2 regions of the Streptococcus iners subsp. hyiners genome follow, and region 2 is predicted to be linked to the other one. Evidence: predicted binding sites of a transcription regulator. Region 2 holds the regulator's gene; the other holds the start of a gene.
What was found. The regulator HrcA, encoded in region 2, represses chaperone genes, less so after heat shock. The targets are predictions, from matches to a motif close to TTAGCACTCNNNNNNNNNGAGTGCTAA.
Positions count from the first base shown of each region.

Region 1: groES (co-chaperone GroES) is a predicted target of HrcA. The motif match lies at 5,549-5,575, and genes of this name have one in related genera.

Region 1 covers NZ_CP118734.1:131,889-141,686, forward strand. Annotated here, with positions in the region: gene pepA (glutamyl aminopeptidase) at 1-821, opposite strand, end outside; gene PW220_RS00800 (DUF4651 domain-containing protein) at 1,271-1,555, shown strand; gene PW220_RS00805 (thioredoxin family protein) at 1,552-1,872, shown strand; gene PW220_RS00810 (DUF1002 domain-containing protein) at 2,238-3,194, shown strand; gene ytpR (YtpR family tRNA-binding protein) at 3,213-3,836, shown strand; gene PW220_RS00820 (hypothetical protein) at 3,941-4,072, shown strand; gene PW220_RS00825 (DUF2785 domain-containing protein) at 4,066-4,320, opposite strand; gene PW220_RS00830 (hypothetical protein) at 4,348-4,584, opposite strand; gene PW220_RS00835 (single-stranded DNA-binding protein) at 4,639-5,034, shown strand; gene PW220_RS00840 (hypothetical protein) at 5,154-5,399, opposite strand; gene groES (co-chaperone GroES) at 5,595-5,876, shown strand; gene PW220_RS00850 (hypothetical protein) at 5,885-6,235, shown strand; gene groL (chaperonin GroEL) at 6,276-7,898, shown strand; gene rpsL (30S ribosomal protein S12) at 8,129-8,542, shown strand; gene rpsG (30S ribosomal protein S7) at 8,559-9,029, shown strand; gene fusA (elongation factor G) at 9,468-9,798, shown strand, end outside.
Region 2 covers NZ_CP118734.1:257,040-266,837, forward strand. Annotated here, with positions in the region: gene mvaD (diphosphomevalonate decarboxylase) at 1-32, shown strand, start outside; gene PW220_RS01440 (phosphomevalonate kinase) at 34-1,113, shown strand; gene fni (type 2 isopentenyl-diphosphate Delta-isomerase) at 1,124-2,221, shown strand; gene PW220_RS01450 (ACT domain-containing protein) at 2,313-2,579, shown strand; gene PW220_RS01455 (PFL family protein) at 2,591-3,928, shown strand; gene PW220_RS01460 (histidine phosphatase family protein) at 4,002-4,697, shown strand; gene PW220_RS01465 (PadR family transcriptional regulator) at 4,805-5,128, shown strand; gene PW220_RS01470 (DUF2812 domain-containing protein) at 5,118-5,618, shown strand; gene hrcA (heat-inducible transcriptional repressor HrcA) at 5,881-6,915, shown strand; gene grpE (nucleotide exchange factor GrpE) at 6,927-7,439, shown strand; gene dnaK (molecular chaperone DnaK) at 7,695-9,518, shown strand; gene PW220_RS01490 (DJ-1/PfpI family protein) at 9,777-9,798, shown strand, end outside.

The sequences.
Region 1 (9,798 bases), 130 kb from region 2:
GTCAAGAGGAAGTCTTTCATGTTTTTCAACAAGATATGACCTGGATCGTAGAAACGAAGCAGAGTACCGTCACCAATTTTTCCTTGGTCGCCATAAATATCTCCAGCTGGCGAGCAATCAACAGCAAGGAAAATATCTGGATCGAACTTGGTTGTCGAAGCATGAGCTCCACGTAGGCCAACTTCTTCTTGCACATTTGCCCCAGCAATCAACTGATTTGGCAAAGCTTGACCGGATAGGTTTTCCAGTAATTCAGTCACCATAAGGACACCGAAGCGGTTGTCCCAAGCCTTAGAAATAACATTTTTTCCGTTGGCAGTAAGGATAGTTTCATTTTGGGGAACGAGGACATCCCCCGGACGAACACCGAAAGCCCAGGCTTCGTCATAATTGGCAAAACCAGCATCGAAAATAATATCAGCAATGGCAGGCATGCCAGGAGCGTTAGCTCCCCGTGAAAGGTGAGGTGGTACTGAGCCTGAGATGGCTGGAATGGTACGACCGTCCTGCAACTGAAGAGTGAAGGCTTGGCTAGAAACAACCAGAGGATTCCAGCCACCTAGCTCAACAACACGGAAAGTACCGTCTGGCTTGATTTGGCTAATCATAAAGCCGACTTCATCCATATGAGCGGCTACTAGGATACGAGGTGCGTTTTCAACAGCCGTATCCTTGATGCCAAAAATTCCACCTAGTCCATCTGTTTCAATGCGGTCCACATGCGGCGTGATTTTTTGGCGGATATGGTTGCGGACTTGTCCTTCAAATCCAGGTAAGCTTTGCAATTCTGTAACTTCTTTGATTTTTTCAAAAAGAGTCATTCTTCGTCCTCCATGACATGATTACTACTATTTTATCACGAAGAGCTAGACTTGTCTTGAAAATATAGAAAAATATGGGATAGTATTGACAAGAATGTTTGAAAATTGCTAGGATAGAAACGCCCCTCAAAATAGAGAGGAGGTGATTGCTAAGTGTGGGAAGCATTTATCACAGTTTTTCTTGTACCTTTGTTCGTCAGTTTTCTAACAGTTTTGTTTGAAAGATGGCTCAACAATCGTGACAAGTAGGCCCCAGGGGCAAAAGAAAACCCTCAACGCTGGGAACGTTGGGGGTATTTTGATTGCCAAGTGTTGACAAACATTTATCACTGTAAGACCATTCTATCTATTTTTTAGTCTTTTGTCAAGCAGTGAGAGTTTTTCTCAGCTGTCACAAGTCCAATGGCATTTTTGGGAAAAATCCAGAGAAATATGATAAAATAGTCAACATGAAAAAGAAAAAGACAGCCTTGCTAGCAGGCTTATTGGGGGCAGGTGTGCTCACCGCTAGTGCTCAATTTTACCGTAAAATCCAAGAAGACCGTAAAAAAGCACAGGCATTGCAGGAGGTGCGTGACTTTTTCGCTGATTTAGGAGAGATTGCCACGGTCTATGTGGATGAAACAGCCTCAACTCGTGATCAGCTTATTGGCGGGGTTGTGATGGAGGCAGGACAGGTGTTTTTATTTGAAAATACCCAAGGTTCTATTCAGTACAGGGAGGAAGAAAGATGATTTTTCCAACAAATCTTGAAGAAGTGGCTGCCTTGATTGAAGATGGCAAGCCAACTGTTTTTCTATTTGTGACGACTTGGTGTGGAGATTGCCACTATATCAAACCGCATTTGCCAGCTATCGAAGAGGCTTTTCCGGATTTCTGTTTTGTGCAACTGGATCGAGATGACTTTATGCCTTTGGCACAGGAATGGGCTATTTTAGGCATTCCAAGTCTGGTTGTTTTGGAAAATGGGAAGGAAATCGGTCGTTTTGTCGATAAGAATCGCAAGACCAAGGAAGAAATCATGAACTTCTTATCTGGACTGGGTAGGTAAATCGATGCTGGGCTCAAGTCCAGCGCCACTTCTCAGGGTTTGTGTCAACATCTCAGCGCAGTGGTTGATTGGCTTTAACAGTCTGGGGGACTGTTAAAGGTTGGAGATGGGATTTGCAGAGCAAATCTCAGCAATTCGTGTTTTACACTCCAAATCGGACCATTACGACTGTTGCGAACAAAGTTCACTCTATTTCCAACCTCAAAAGGTTCACTGAACCTTTTGAGCTATGCGGGGGTGGGAGTGAAACAGTCTGGGGATAGACTGTTTCAGCTCAACAACTGGAAATAAGGACTTGTTGACGAACTCTTCTATGGATGGTCGAGTTCTTTCCCACTCCCATTTCCCAAAAGAAAGGAAAAAACATGAAGAAATCATTAGGAAAAATCCTGCTAGCACCTGTGGTGCTGGGCTTGAGTTTGAGTTTGGCACCGCTGGCTCAAGCGGAAATCCAGACGGATGTCATCAATGAAAAATGGGGCAAGCCAACACTGGTCTACGGTGGCGGTTTGTCAGATGCGCAGGCGACAGAGGTTAACAATCTATTTGGTATTTCGGATGTCAATAATGTTAGTCGTCAGGTTGTTGTTGGCACGGATATGGACCAATATTTAGGTACATCTGGAGCGGATACAGCCTCCCTCTATTCATCTGTCTTGGTGCAAAAGCAGGACGCTGGCAAAGGGGTTTTAGTGGATATTAAGACGCCACAGAACATCACCTTGATTACCGAAACCCAGTATGCCAATGCGGCTATTACAGCTGGTGCGACAGATGTCTTGATTGACGTTGCGGCACCCATTCAGGTGACGGGAGAGTCCGCTCTGACAGGTGTTTACAAGGCTCTTGCGGCCAATGGTGAAACAGTTGATACCGCTCGAACTGAAGTAGCTCAACAGGAGCTAGAGACAGTCAATGAAGTGGCAACGGCTCACACAGGTGACACTAATTTTGATAGTTCGGCCTTGGATAAGGCAGTAGCAGAAATCAAGACAGCTCTTGCGGATTACAAGCAATCCAATGGTCAGGTGGCTTCTGAGGCTGACATCAACACCATCATCAATGATGTTTTGGCCCAAAACGGTTTGGAAAATGTCATCACAGCAGATGAAATTTCTAAGCTAGTCACATTTGCCAAAGCTTATCAGGAAACCTCTGCTATTGATTCGGCAGAAGTTGCTGCTCAACTCAACCAGTTCAAGCAAGAGGCGGAGCAACAAATTTCAGAAGCCTATAAGAATTTACAAGATTCAGGGATTTTAGAAAAAATCGGTGCCTTCTTTGAAAATCTTTGGAAAGGCTTGACCGGTCTATTTGCATAAAGGAGAAATGAAAAAGAAATGATTTTTACATATAATAAGGAACACGTCGGCGATGTTCTTATGGTGATTGTTGCGGAGGACAAGGGACAGGCTGTCCAGTTTGAACGCAAGGGCAAGGTAGCACGTGTCTTCTTAGCAGAAACGGGTCAAACAGTCGCTTGGAATATCTTTGAAGCATCAAGTTTGGTTGAGCTTGCTGGAAATGGTCAAGTTTTCTTGACAGATGAGCAAGTTGCGACCTTGAATGCTGAATTGGCTAAGGAAGGTTTTACTGAAAGCTTGGTTAACGACAATGCTCCAAAGTTCGTAGTCGGTCAGATTGTGGAACTGGTTCCGCATCCAGATAGCGACCACCTCAATATCTGTCAGGTCAATGTTGGTGACAAAACAGTGCAAATCGTAGCTGGTGCCCCAAATGCTGCCCAAGGCCTGAAAACCATTGTGGCTCTTCCGGGGGCAATGATGCCGAGCGGTAGCCTGATTTTCCCAGGGAAATTGCGCGGTGAAGATAGCTTTGGTATGATGTGTAGCCCACGTGAATTGGCATTACCAAACGCACCACAAGTCCGTGGTATTATCGAATTGGACGACTCCGCAGAAGTCGGAGAGGCCTTTGATCCAGCTAAACATTGGAAGGGATAGAAAAAAGAAGAATTGGTCAATTTTGGCCAATTCTTTTATGCTGGTTCAATTTTTCCTTCAATAGCCTGTTCGATTTCTTCGGTCGATGCTTGATGTGACCTAAGTTGGAAGTAAAGACTAGACAGAAAATGTTGGAGATTGAGCCACCGGAAGTAGTCTACTGGTTCTTGATTTGGAAAGTCCAGCTTGCTAATCCATTCCGTCAGCTCTTGGCTGGTTACTTTTTCATTCAGTAGTAAATATACAGGAATTTGTGCCAGACTTCTTTGCTTTTTTCAGCGGGAAATTGATCATGACAGCTTGCGGCCAGAAGAAAATCTGCTCCGTGGGCAACGGTATGGATCCAACCGAGTTTTTCATCGTAGCCAGACCAGTCATTTTCAATCGCCAAATAATCCAAGGCCTGCTGGAAGAGTAGGTCACGGTCGTTAGTGCTTAAAAATGCATGATAAATAGACTCTGGCTCATTATCGACAGACAGCAACAGACAGTAAAGTAAGCAAGTAAAACTTCACTTTAGTGTGGAACTTTCTAGGGAAAGAGGACTGGTTTCTTGAGAGAATTGTAGCAGCGACTGTGCTTGCTCCCTTGTGACCAAGCCCTCCAAAAAGATGTGGCAAAAACTAGCATAGACCAGTTCGTCGCGTATAGCAGGAACAGGATGACCGATGTTTTCCAGCAACCAAGCCAGTTCGGCATTGGTATATGGTTGGGAGGTCTGTATCTTTTCCATCAAAAATTCTTTCATAATTTTCGCTCCTTTTCAAATCCTTCTACGAATAAATAAGTAGGAGGATATAATATGTATAATAAAACAATTTTAATCGGTCGCTTGACGGCCCAACCTGAACTCACTCAAACACCAACTGGTAAAAATTTGACTCGTGTTACTGTTGCAGTTAATCGACGATTTAAGACAGAAAATGGCGAACGTGAAGCAGATTTTCTTAATGTCATTTTCTGGGGCAAACTGGCGGAGACACTTGTTTCTTATGGCAGCAAGGGCAGTCTGATTTCTATTGACGGTGAGTTGCGAACGCGAAAATACGAAAAAGACGGCAGCAACCACTATGTGACGGAAATCTTGGGCAATACCTTCCAGTTGCTTGAAAGTCGCGCCCAACGTGCCATGCGTGAAAATAACACAGGCGATGACCTAGCTGACTTGGTCTTGGAAGAGGAGGAATTACCGTTTTAAAGCAATATCGGTCCTAAGACCGATGGAGAACGAGAAAAAGTAGGCTATACTATAGTCAATCCTAAATATTTTTCATATCTCCTTAAAAAACGCTGACGAAAGTTGGCGTTTTTTGCTACTTATTTTCTATATTTCCACCATTCTATCAGCATGATAATTAGAGAAAGTAGGAGAACTCCGTAGAAGAAAAAGATGATGTAATGAGGGTGGCTAAAGAAAAATATCCAGATTGCCCAGAGTAGATAGGCGAACATTATTTTGCCCCAAAAACCTAATTTACGCTTTAAAAACCATTCGGCGAAACTTTCGTGAACGGAAAAACGGCTTTCTAGGTAATCTGTTTTTAGCTCTCTAAAAAATTTCATGAATACCCCCTAACTTGTTAAAAATAGTATAGCATAGTTTCACTATAATTAACAGGCTTCGTTTCCTCAGTCCTGCGACGGATTTTAGGAAAAATAAAATAGAATTTTCTTGACTATTTTTGACCAAGTGATACAATAAGAATTGTGAATTAGCACTCGAGATGTCGGAGTGCTAAAAATGAAGGAGGCATTGATATGTTGAAACCATTAGGCGATCGCATCGTTGTAAAAATCGAAGAAAAAGAACAGACAGTAGGGGGCTTTGTCCTTGCAGGAACTAGCCAAGCAGCGACCAAAGAGGCGCAGGTCTTAGCGGTTGGTCAAGGAATTCGCACCTTGAACGGAGAATTGATTGCACCGTCTGTGGCAGTCGGTGACAAGGTCTTGGTCGAGGCCCACGCTGGTCTGGAAGTCAAAGATGGTGAAGAAAAAGTGACTATTGTCCGTGAGGCGGATATTGTAGCAGTGGTTGAGTAAGATAGACTATGAAAGAACAGCTAAGTGAGATTCTTCAGAATTTTTTGCAAGCTAGCACGTCCGGAAGCTGTATAACTGCCTGGGAACAAGGAAACCAGCAGCAAATTTGGTTTCAATTGACGTCAGACAATATGCTAAACTTAGCTCTTCCAATTAAGAAACCTTGGTTTCAATCCTTGGAAACAGTCTTGCCGCCCTTTTTAGATGGTATGACAATTTTGGATTATCGCTCAAAACGATATATTACTTTAGATGTAACAGAACAATCACTAGAGCAAATTTGTGATTATCTTGTGGTCTACTTTGAACACTTTTTTGGGGATAATCTGATATTTTTATGGAAATTGGAAGAAATATAGCACTTTATAATATTTAATTGATACAAAGGATGGAAATAAAATGGCAAAAGAAATTAAATTTGCAGCAGATGCACGCGAGAGCATGGTCCGTGGTGTTGATATTTTGGCTGATACAGTCAAAGTAACCTTGGGTCCAAAAGGTCGCAATGTTGTCTTGGAAAAGGCTTATGGCTCACCACTCATTACAAATGATGGTGTAACCATTGCCAAAGAAATCGAATTGGAAGATCACTTTGAAAATATGGGTGCTAAGTTGGTATCCGAAGTGGCATCAAAAACCAATGACATTGCTGGTGACGGTACAACAACTGCCACTGTTTTGACCCAGGCTATCGTACGTGAAGGATTGAAAAACGTAACTGCAGGTGCCAATCCAATCGGTATCCGTCGTGGGATTGAAGCAGCAGTTGCAACAGCGGTTGAGGCCTTGAAAGCACAAGCAAGTCCTGTATCCAATAAAGCTGAAATTGCTCAAGTAGCAGCCGTGTCTTCACGTTCTGAAAAAGTTGGTGAGTACATTTCAGAAGCTATGGAGCGCGTGGGAACAGACGGTGTTATCACTATTGAAGAATCTCGCGGTATGGAAACTGAGTTGGATGTGGTAGAAGGTATGCAATTCGACCGTGGTTATCTGTCACAATACATGGTAACAGATAATGAAAAAATGGTGGCAGAACTTGAAAATCCATTCATCTTGATTACAGATAAGAAAATTTCTCATATCCAAGACATTTTGCCACTCTTGGAAAGCATTCTTCAGACCAACCGTCCGCTTTTGATTATTGCTGACGATGTGGATGGTGAAGCACTTCCTACCCTTGTTCTCAACAAGATTCGTGGTACATTCAACGTTGTTGCAGTCAAAGCTCCAGGCTTTGGTGACCGTCGTAAAGCTATGTTGGAAGACATTGCTATCTTGACAGGCGGTACAGTCATTACAGAAGACCTTGGTTTGGACTTGAAAGATGCAACCATTGAAGCACTTGGTCAGGCTGCAAAAGTTGTGGTCGACAAAGATGGCACAACCATTGTTGAAGGTGCTGGAAATCCTGAAGCCATTGCTAACCGTGTTGCTGTTATCAAGTCACAAATTGAGGGAACAACTTCAGAATTTGACCGTGAAAAATTGCAAGAGCGTTTGGCTAAATTGTCTGGCGGTGTCGCAGTCATCAAAGTTGGTGCCGCTACTGAGACTGAGTTGAAAGAAATGAAACTCCGTATCGAAGATGCCCTTAATGCAACACGTGCCGCAGTTGAAGAAGGAATCGTTGCTGGTGGTGGTACAGCTCTTGTCAATGTGATTGATAGCGTAGCCAAGCTTGAATTGACCGGTGATGATGAAACAGGACGCAATATTGTCCTGCGCGCCTTGGAAGAACCAGTGCGCCAGATTGCCTATAACGCAGGCTATGAAGGTTCAGTTATCATTGATAAATTGAAGAATTCTGAGCTTGGAACAGGCTTTAATGCTGCGACAGGTGAATGGGTGAATATGATTGAGGCAGGAATTATTGACCCTGTTAAAGTTACTCGTTCTGCTCTTCAAAATGCGGCTTCCGTAGCCAGCTTGATTTTGACGACAGAAGCAGTCGTTGCCAACAAGCCAGAACCAGCCGCTCCAGCTATGCCACAAGGTATGGATGGAATGGGTATGGGCTACTAAGAAATAGCAAATTGACACAGCTACTTGGCTGTGTTTTTTCTTGAAAATTTCAAACATATCTATTTGACAATAGTTTTGAGATGTGGTACTATATTAGACGGTACTTTTTACTTTTGGTCTCTCAAGAGTGTACAGGGACGTGCTGACAAATGTTGCAAAAGTACACACAGATAGGGGTTGTCACCAATGCCCTATCACCAAAAATAAAAAATATATACAGGAGAATGTAGATGCCTACAATTAACCAGTTGGTACGTAAACCACGTAAGTCTAAAGTAGAAAAATCTAAATCACCAGCTTTGAACGTTGGTTACAACAGCCGTAAAAAAGTTCAAACTAACGTTTCATCACCACAAAAACGCGGTGTTGCAACTCGTGTCGGAACAATGACACCTAAAAAACCTAACTCAGCCCTTCGTAAATTCGCTCGTGTACGTTTGAGCAACCTTATCGAAGTTACTGCTTACATCCCAGGTATCGGCCACAACTTGCAAGAGCACAGCGTTGTTCTTCTTCGTGGTGGACGTGTAAAAGACCTTCCAGGGGTACGTTACCATATCGTTCGTGGTGCGCTTGATACTGCAGGTGTTAACGATCGTAAGCAAGGCCGTTCTAAATACGGTACTAAACGTCCAAAAGGCTAAGAAAGGGGAAATATAAATGAGTCGTAAAAATCAAGCGCCTAAGCGCGAAGTATTGCCAGATCCATTGTATAACTCAAAATTGGTAACTCGTTTGATCAACCGTGTTATGTTGGACGGTAAACGTGGTACTGCTGCATCAATCGTTTACGGTGCCTTTGATCAAATCAAAGAAGCAACTGGTAACGATGCACTTGAAGTATTTGAAACAGCAATGGAAAACATCATGCCTGTACTTGAAGTACGTGCACGTCGTGTCGGTGGTTCTAACTACCAAGTTCCAGTTGAAGTTCGTCCAGAGCGTCGTACAACACTTGGTCTTCGTTGGTTGGTAACAATCGCTCGTAACCGTGGTGAGCACACTATGATCGATCGCCTTGCGAAAGAAATCATGGATGCAGCAAACAACACAGGTGCAGCTGTTAAGAAACGTGAAGACACCCATAAAATGGCAGAAGCAAACCGCGCATTCGCACACTTCCGCTGGTAAGAATAAGATACGAGGGCGTCAAGCAACTCCTAGACAAAATAGGGAAGCGAAGCAGATTGCTGTGCAATCAATGAGGTTCATCTTTTTGTCAGTGAGTTGTAGCCCGAGTTCAATTAGGATGTGAGGACGTTAAGAAAATTCAAGGAAAAATAGGAAATCAGACGATGGACCTTAAGGTCCAAGGAAGATTTATCTTTTTTCCAGAATTTTTAGTCCGAACTCAACTAATTAGGATGTGAGGAAGTCAAGTTAGTTCTACATAAATCAATTATGATTATGGTACAAACTTCTCGTTCAATCATCACAAATCGGATTGAGGCTTGCCTCATCCACTTCACACCATTAGTAAGAAATCAAGCGGGTGGGACTTGCCCACTCGCTTTTCTTAAAATATGGTATAATAAAGTATAAAACTAAAATTATAGGAGAACAAACCTCATGGCACGCGAATTTTCATTAGAAAAAACTCGTAATATCGGTATCATGGCGCACGTTGACGCGGGTAAAACAACGACAACTGAGCGTATTCTTTACTACACTGGTAAAATCCACAAAATCGGTGAAACTCACGAAGGTGCATCACAAATGGACTGGATGGAGCAAGAGCAAGAGCGTGGTATCACAATCACATCTGCTGCGACAACAGCTCAATGGAACAACCACCGTGTAAACATCATCGACACACCAGGACACGTGGACTTCACAATCGAAGTACAACGTTCACTTCGCGTTCTTGATGGTGCGGTTACCGTTCTTGACTCACAATCAG
Region 2 (9,798 bases):
CATCACAAGTAGCATTTGAAAAGGGCTTGTAGCATGAAAGTACAAGTAAAGATACCAGGAAAACTCTTTCTGGCAGGGGAATATGCAGTTGTTGAGGCAGGCTATCCTGCAGTAATTACTGCGGTTGACCAATACCTGACCGTCACCATTGAAACAAGTGACCAAGGCAGTCTTCATTCCAGTCAGAAGGCAGACCTCTATCTGACCTGGGAGCGTAAGGAAGGTGTCGCTCATGTCCAAGATGACCATCCCTATACTCTGATTGAGACAGCCATGCAGGTGACAGAAGCCTATCTGACTGCCAAGGGCTATGCTTGTCATGGAACTTACAGTCTAGCGGTCCAGTCTGACCTAGATGACCAGACTTCAGGTGCCAAGTATGGTCTGGGGTCGTCAGGGGCAGTAACGGTTGCGACGGTCAAGGCCCTGTTGACCTACTACGGTCATCAAGCGGATTCCCTTTTGACCTACAAGTTAGCAGCTCTGACCCAGACCAAGCTAGGCATGACAGGTTCCTTCGGAGATTTGGCAGCCTCCAGTTTCGGTGGCTTGATCGCCTATCATTCTCTGGACCGTTCTTGGCTTTTAGGGAAAATGGCAGAGCTGTCCCTGCTGGATCTGGTGGAAAGTGATTGGCAAGGTTTGTCTATCAGCCCTATCCAGTTACCCCAAGGTTTAGATCTCCTGGTGGGATGGACAGGATCGGCGGCTTCGACGGACAGGCTAGTTTCCCAGATGGAAGACCAAAAAAGTCAGGCTGAAAAAGAGCAAATTCACAGCCAGTTTCTAGCCGACTCCAAGACCTGTGTAGAACGGTTGATAGTGGCTTGTCAGACAAATGATTCAGTATCAGCTAGACAGGCTATTACTCAAAACCGCAAGCTCTTACAGGACTTTGCGAGAGGAATGGGCTTGGTCATTGAAACCCCTCAACTGAGCCAACTCTGTGATCTGGCTCAGACTTATGGAGCGGTGGCCAAATCATCTGGTGCAGGCGGAGGCGACTGCGGCATTTGCCTGGTTGACAGTAAGGAACAAAAAGCAGCGATTGAGAAGGCTTGGCAAGAAGCCGGCATTTTTCCACTCACCCTAAACATCGCAAGTAGAGAATAAGGAGAACCCTATGTTTTATTTAGGAGAATTTGGTTTAGACCGCAAGGATCAACACGTTGGCTTGGCCAACCAGCAATATAGCGCCACGCCGGCCAAGGACTTTACAGAAACTCTATTTGTCCATCATTCCCTGCCACAGACCAAGGTGGATGAGGTGGATATTTCGACCAGTGTAGCTGGTTTGGACTTTGCCTTTCCTTTCTTTGTCAATGCCATGACTGGCGGAAGCAAGAAGACCCGCGAAATCAACCGCTTGTTGGGAATTATGGGGCATTTTGGAAAGATTGCCCTGGCTTCTGGATCGGTTAGTGCGGCGATTAAGGATCCGTCTGTTGCGGAAACCTTCTCCGTGATGCGTCGGGAAAATCCTTATGGGATTATCTTTGCCAACCTAGGTGCCCATCATAGTGTAGAGAATGCCAAGCGGGCGGTGGATTTGTTGGAGGCCAATGCCATTCAGATCCATGTCAATGCACCCCAGGAGATTGTCATGCCTGAGGGAGATCGTGATTTTACGATGTGGTTGAAGAATATTGAAACTCTGGTGCGGGAGATGGAAGTACCTGTCATCGTCAAGGAAGTTGGTTTTGGCATGAGCCGTGAAACAGTAGCCCAGCTGGTTTCTGTCGGTGTGCAAACTATTGATGTGTCTGGTACTGGGGGAACTGATTTCGCCAAGATTGAAAATGCTCGTCGGACCTTCAATGACTATGCCTATTTAGAGGGGTGGGGTCAGTCAACCGTGACTTCCTTGGTGGAAGCCATGTCTGTTTCTGAGGATATCCGTCCAAGTTTGATTGCTTCTGGAGGCATTAAAACACCGCTAGATATTGTTAAATCCTTAGCTCTTGGTGCAGACCTTGTCGGTATGTCCAACCATTTCCTCCAGTATGTCAAGGATGGTAAGGGGCATCGTTTTGATGACGGCTTGCAGGCTATTAAGACCTATCAATGGCAGATAGCTGAAATCATGACCATGTTGGGTGCTAAGAATATTGCAGACCTTCGCAAGAAAGATGTGGTCTTGGCTCCAAATGTCCAGAACTGGTGCGAGGCGCGTGGGATTGACTGGAAAGCCTATGCCCGTCGGTCGCAACAGCTGAAGTAATAATATTCGAAACAGGTAGAAAATGGAAAGATTTCTACCTTTTTCTGTATAATTATGATAAAATAAATGAAAATTTAGAAGAGGTATGTATATGAAGGCTATTGTTACAGTTGTCGGTAAGGACAAGTCAGGAATTGTTGCGGGTGTTGCGACTAAGATTGCGGAGTTGGGTTTGAATATTGATGATATTTCCCAGACAGTTTTGGATGAATATTTTACCATGATGGCAGTGGTATCATCAGATGAGAAGAAAGATTTCACTCAGTTGCGTTCGGAGTTGGATGCCTTTGGTCAGTCCTTGAACGTAAAAATCAACATCCAGAGTGCGGCCATTTTTGATGCCATGCACAACTTGTAAGGAGAGCGGTCATGGATATTAGACAGGTTAGAGAAACCATTGAGATGATTGAGGAGCAGCACTTCGATATTCGGACCATTACCATGGGAATTTCCCTCTTGGACTGTATTGATGCGGATATTGAGAAAGCTGCGGAGAAGGTGTACACTAAAATCGTAACCAAGGCCAAAAACTTGGTAGCAGTCGGCGATGAGATTGCGGCAGAATTGGGCATTCCCATTGTCAACAAACGGGTGTCAGTAACACCTATTGCTTTGATTGGTGCAGCGACGGATGCAACGGATTATCTTCCCTTGGCTCATGCCTTGGACAAGGCGGCTCATGAGATCGGCATCGATTTTATCGGAGGCTTTTCAGCTCTGGTTCAAAAGGGCTACCAAAAAGGAGATGAAATCCTCATCAACTCTATACCGCAGGCATTGGCCCAAACCTCTAAGGTCTGCTCGTCAGTCAACATCGGCTCGACCAAGACGGGTATCAATATGACAGCTGTTCGGGACATGGGGCGGATCATCAAGGAGACGGCGGAGGCTTCTGATATGGGGGCGGCCAAGCTGGTGGTCTTTGCCAATGCGGTCGAGGATAATCCCTTCATGGCGGGTGCCTTCCATGGTGTCGGTGAGGCGGATGTGGTCATCAATGTCGGCGTGTCTGGGCCTGGTGTGGTCAAGCGTGCCCTTGAAAAAGTGCGTGGTGAGAGCTTTGATGTGGTGGCGGAGACCGTCAAGAAGACGGCCTTCAAGATTACCCGTATCGGTCAGTTGGTCGGAAATATGGCCAGTGAACGCCTGGGTGTCAAGTTCGGTATCGTGGACCTGTCCCTTGCTCCGACTCCGGCCGTTGGCGATTCAGTAGCACGAGTTTTGGAGGAAATGGGCTTAGAAACCGTTGGTACGCACGGAACGACTGCTGCCCTTGCTCTGCTCAATGATGCAGTGAAAAAGGGTGGGGTAATGGCCTGCAACCAAGTTGGCGGCTTGTCAGGTGCCTTCATCCCTGTTTCTGAGGACGAGGGCATGATTGCTGCGGTGCAAAATGGCTCGCTTAACCTTGAAAAATTGGAAGCTATGACAGCCATCTGTTCTGTTGGTTTGGACATGATTGCTATTCCAGAAACAACGCCAGCTGAAACCATTGCGGCTATGATTGCGGATGAAGCGGCTATTGGGGTCATCAACCAGAAAACGACTGCGGTCCGTATCATTCCACTTGGAAAAGAAGGAGACATGATCGAATTTGGTGGACTACTTGGAACAGCTCCTGTCATGAAGGTCAATCAGGCTTCGTCTGTGGATTTTATCAACCGTGGCGGACAGATTCCAGCACCGATTCATAGTTTTAAGAACTAAAAAACGTAAACCGATTGCGACAAGCAGTCGGTTTTTTGCTATACTAATAGTAAGAAAAGACAAGGAGAATGCTATGGCAGACGTAAGATTATATATTTCTCGTCACGGGAAAACCATGTTCAATACCATTGGGCGCGTGCAGGGCTGGTGTGACACACCGCTGACCAAGGCAGGTGAGGAAGGGATTCGTGAACTGGGCTTGGGGCTAAAGGATGCGGGTATTGATTTTAAACTTGCTGTATCTAGTGATCTGGGGCGAACCGTTCAGACCATGACCATTGCCCAGCGTGAGTTGGGAATTTTAGGAAAAATCCCTTACTACCAAGACAAGCGTATCCGTGAATGGTGCTTTGGTAGTTTTGAAGGCATGTACGATGCTGAGCTTTTCCAAGGTGTCCTGCCTCGTTTGAAAGGGACTGTTGATGCGACTGGCATGTCCTTTGCGGAAATCGCAGCAGGTATCCAAGAAGCAGACACCGCTGGATGGGCGGAATCTTGGGACGTCTTGAGCAATCGTATCTTGACAGGCTTTGAGGCTATCGCCCAAGACTTGGAAAAGCAGGGCGGCGGCAATGCCCTTGTGGTCAGTCATGGTATGACCATTGCAACCCTGGCCCATCTGTTGGAGCCAGAGCGTGGAGCCAATGTCTTCCTGGATAACGGCTCAATTACCGTCCTCAAATATGAAAATGGCAAGCTCTTAATTGAAGCTGTTGGTGACCTATCCTACCGCAAACGTGGGGCGGAATTAATTGCCCAAGGGGAATAAGATATAAAATCAGGGAGTTTTCTCTGATTTTTTTGTTGACTTATACATCGAGGTGCGATATAATTTATATATCGAAGTTCGATGTATCGTAGTGCGAAAGGAGTTTTATGAACGATAAGTTAAAACGCGTCTATGTTCCTATGACAGAGACAGCCTTCTATATTCTCTTTCATTTACAGGAAGAACGGCATGGTTACGATATTACCCAGAAGACCAAGGAAGTCACGGCAGGTCAGGTCGTGATTAGCCCTGGAACCATGTACGGTACCCTATCAAAGATGGAGAAGGACGGCTTGATTGCCTTTGTTAGAGAAGAAGACAAGCGAAAGTTTTACCAAATAACAGCAACAGGTCGAGAAATTCTAGATATAGAATTGGCTCGAATTGAACGACTTTATCGAAATAGTAAGGGGGAGAGTCATGGAGACTAAGACAGAGTGTAAGGTATTTTTTATCACAGATTTCAGTCAGCAGGCAAGCTATCTCAGTGAGATGCATCAACAAGGGTGGAAACTAGTTAAGATTAGCTGGCTCTTCTTTTATCATTTTGAAAAATGCCAGCCAGAAGAGGTTGTGTATCAGGTTGATTTTAAGGAATCAAAAAATAAAGACCGAGACTCCTATTTGCGTATGTACGAGGATTATGGATGGGAGCTTGTCGTATCCTGCCAAAATTTCAATATTTTTAGAAAACCTGCGAAGATGGGAGAGCTTGAATTGTATGGTGATAGGGAAAGTAAGGTAGAGTTTGTGAAAACAATCTTCCAAAGACGCTATTTGCTATCTTTGGGACTGTATTTCATTCTATTGGGGACGAACATGCGTTCACATCCAGCTTTTGTCTTAGGTATTTCTATCATTTATATTCCACTTTTATTATTACTAGGTACCCGTTTTTATCGTATGGTAAAGAGTAACTAGGTCCTCAGACTGATTTTTAGCACTCTAGGCAAAAGAGTGCTAATTTTTTGTCTTTTTCTCTTGACAATCCATTTTTTCAGCGTATAATGGGAGTATATAGGTTAGCACTCGACATCATAGAGTGCTAACGCTCTTCAAAAATCAACACTATCCGTTGTCAGCTTGCCTTTGTGAACCACAGTTCTACATTCGGCCTCGCTTCCTAGGCTACTGTCGATTTTCATTGAGCGTAACTAAAACAGTGTTCATGAAAGGAGCGGAGATGATTACCCAACGTCAAAATGATATTTTGAATCTGATTGTTGAATTGTTTACGCGTCATCATGAGCCGGTTGGTTCTAAGGCCTTGCAGGAGATGATTGCTTCTAGCTCTGCTACCATTCGCAATGACATGGCTAAGCTGGAGCAGTTGGGCTTGCTAGAAAAGGCCCACACATCAAGTGGTCGGATACCCAGTAGGGCTGGTTTTCAATACTTTGTCAACCACTCGCTTAATCTGGAACACATTGATGAAGAAGATGTTTATCAGGTGGTTAAGGCCTTCGACTTTGAAGCCTTCAAGCTGGAGGACATCTTGGAGCGGGCCAGTACAGTCCTAGCGGATTTGACAGGCTATTCCTCGGTCATTTTAGATGTGGAGCCGACCAGTCAGCAGCTGACTTCCTTTGACATCGTGCAGCTCAGTAGCCACGATGCCCTGGCAGTCTTGACTTTGGACCAGTCCAAACCTGTCACTGTCCAGTTTGCCATTCCCAAGAACTTTTTGGCCAGGGACTTGGAGGTGCTCAAACGCCTGGTGGATGAACGCTTCGTTGACCAGACGGTCTTGGCAATCCACTACAAGCTGCGGACGGAGATTCCCCAGGTGGTGCAACGTTACTTTACCACGACGGACAATGTCTTGGATTTGATGGACTATATCTTTGCTAATCTCTTCCGAGAATCGGTCTTTATCAGTGGAAAAGTTGCTTCGCTGACCTACGGCAACCTCGCCACCTACCAACTCTTGGATAGTCCTCAGCTATTGGCACCAGAGTTGCGGCAGGGCTTGGCGCCAAACCAGCAGACCAGCATTTCTGTGGCGGAACATAGAGAACCTGCTCTTGCAGATGTGACTATCATTCATCATTGCTTTCCAATCCCCTATCGGGGCATGGGCCAGATGAGTTTGCTCGGTCCTGTTGACATGAACTACCGCAGGCAGATGAGTTTGATCAATATCATCAGCCGCGTCCTATTTATGAAATTAACCGATTACTACAGATATTTAAGTAGTAATCATTATGAAGTCAATTAAAGGAGAATGCTTTGTCAGAAGAAATCAAAAACGAAGAAATCGTAGAAGAGGTTGAAGCAACAGAAGAAGTTGTGGAGACACCTGAAAAGTCAGAATTGGATTTGGCAAATGAGCGAGCGGAAGAATTTGAAAACAAGTACCTTCGTGCTCACGCTGAAATGCAAAATATCCAACGCCGTGCCAACGAGGAACGCCAAACCATTCAGCGTTACCGTTCACAAGACTTGGCCAAGAAAATCTTGCCAAGTTTGGATAACTTGGAGCGTGCCCTTCAAGTCGAAGGCTTGACAGAAGATGTCAAAAAAGGCTTGGAAATGGTACAGGAAAGCTTGATTCAAGCCCTCAAAGAAGAAGGGGTGGAGGAAGTCGCAACCGATGTCTTTGACCCAAATCTTCACATGGCCATTCAAACAGTTCCAGCCACAGACGATTGCCCAGCAGAACACATTGCACAAGTCTTCCAAAAAGGCTACAAGCTGCATGAACGCTTGCTGAGACCGGCTATGGTAGTCGTATCAGAGTAGCCACTCTGCTATTTCCCAAAAAAGAAACTTGACCGAAATGTCACAAAACTATGAAATTGTAAAAAAAGACAAGCCTTGAGCTTGTGGGCTGGCGAACATCGTGAGCTCATTCGATACTCTCCGCCGTGGCGGTAAATACGCAAAGTTTGAGACTAGAGGCTCAAACTTTAGTCAAAGAGACCGCAAAAGCGGGCTCTGACGGCGTCGCCACTTAAGGAGAGTATCACTAAAAGAAATAAAAAAGAGGTAACACATATGTCTAAAATTATCGGTATTGACTTAGGTACAACAAACTCAGCAGTTGCAGTTCTTGAAGGAACTGAATCAAAAATTATCGCAAACCCAGAAGGGAACCGTACAACTCCGTCTGTTGTGTCTTTCAAAAATGGTGAAATCATCGTTGGTGACGCGGCAAAACGCCAAGCAGTGACTAACCCAGATACCATCATCTCTATCAAATCAAAAATGGGAACTTCTGAAAAAGTTTCAGCAAACGGCAAAGAATACACACCACAAGAAATCTCAGCTATGATCCTTCAATACTTGAAAGGCTACGCTGAAGAGTACCTTGGTGAAAAAGTAACTAAAGCCGTTATCACTGTTCCTGCTTACTTCAACGATGCGCAACGTCAAGCAACCAAAGACGCTGGTAAAATTGCTGGTCTTGAAGTAGAACGTATCGTCAACGAGCCAACTGCAGCAGCTCTTGCTTACGGTTTGGACAAGACTGACAAAGACGAAAAAATCTTGGTATTCGACCTTGGTGGTGGTACATTTGACGTATCTATCCTTGAACTTGGTGACGGTGTCTTTGACGTACTTGCAACAGCAGGTGATAACAAGCTCGGTGGTGACGACTTTGACCAAAAGATTATCGATCACATGGTAGCAGAATTCAAGAAAGAAAATGGCATCGACTTGTCTGCTGACAAAATGGCTCTTCAACGTTTGAAAGATGCAGCTGAAAAAGCGAAAAAAGACTTGTCAGGTGTAACATCCACTCAAATCAGCTTGCCGTTCATCACTGCAGGTGCAGCAGGTCCGCTTCACTTGGAAATGACTTTGACACGTGCGAAATTCGATGAATTGACTTACGACCTTGTAGAACGTACAAAAATTCCTGTTCGTCAAGCTCTTTCAGATGCAGGTCTTAGCTTGTCAGAAATTGACGAAGTTATCCTTGTCGGTGGTTCAACTCGTATCCCAGCCGTTGTAGAAGCTGTTAAGGCTGAAACTGGTAAAGAGCCAAATAAATCTGTAAACCCTGATGAAGTTGTTGCTATGGGTGCAGCAATCCAAGGTGGTGTCATCACTGGTGATGTGAAAGATGTTGTTCTTCTTGACGTAACACCATTGTCACTTGGTATCGAAACAATGGGTGGTGTCTTTACAAAACTCATCGACCGCAACACAACGATCCCAACGTCTAAATCACAAGTCTTCTCAACTGCGGCGGACAACCAGCCAGCTGTTGATATCCATGTGCTTCAAGGTGAGCGTCCAATGGCAGCAGACAACAAGACTCTTGGTCGCTTCCAATTGACTGACATTCCTGCAGCACCTCGTGGTATTCCACAAATCGAAGTAACATTCGACATCGACAAGAACGGTATCGTTTCTGTAAAAGCCAAAGACCTTGGTACGCAAAAAGAACAAACTATTGTTATCCAATCTAACTCAGGTTTGACAGACGAAGAAATCGACCGCATGATGAAAGATGCAGAAGCAAACGCTGAAGCAGATAAGAAACGTAAGGAAGAAGTGGACCTTCGTAACGATGTTGACCAAGCAATCTTTGCGACTGAGAAAACTCTGAAAGAAACTGAAGGCAAAGGCTTCGACGCAGAGCGCGACCAAGCTCAAGCAGCCCTTGATGAGTTGAAAGCAGCTCAAGAAGCCAACAACTTGGATGACATGAAGGCTAAACTTGAAAACCTCAACGAAAAAGCCCAAGCCCTTGCAGTGAAACTCTACGAGCAAGCCGCAGCAGCCCAACAAGCAGCCGCAGGCCAAGAAGGTGCCCAAACAGCTAACAACGCAGGCGATGATGTTGTAGATGGCGAGTTTACTGAGAAGTAGTACTCTTCGAAATTCTTCACTAGGTTTCGTTAACTCTCCGCGATGAACTCCAGTTCAATCTTCGTCCAGTTGCCTAGCCTAGTCTTGAATTTCTTTGAGTATCTAGAACATGGAAAGTTATCTTTTTTCTGAAGTTCTTAGCTCGAACTCAGTTCTTATCTTCTCGAGAATAGAAATCATTATTAAGTCAAAATTCCAATCACAGAGGTTGCAACCCAGCCTCTGTTTTTGGGTAAATAACTGATGAGGAGGCTTTTCGTGAAAAAAGTTGCTTGTTTGC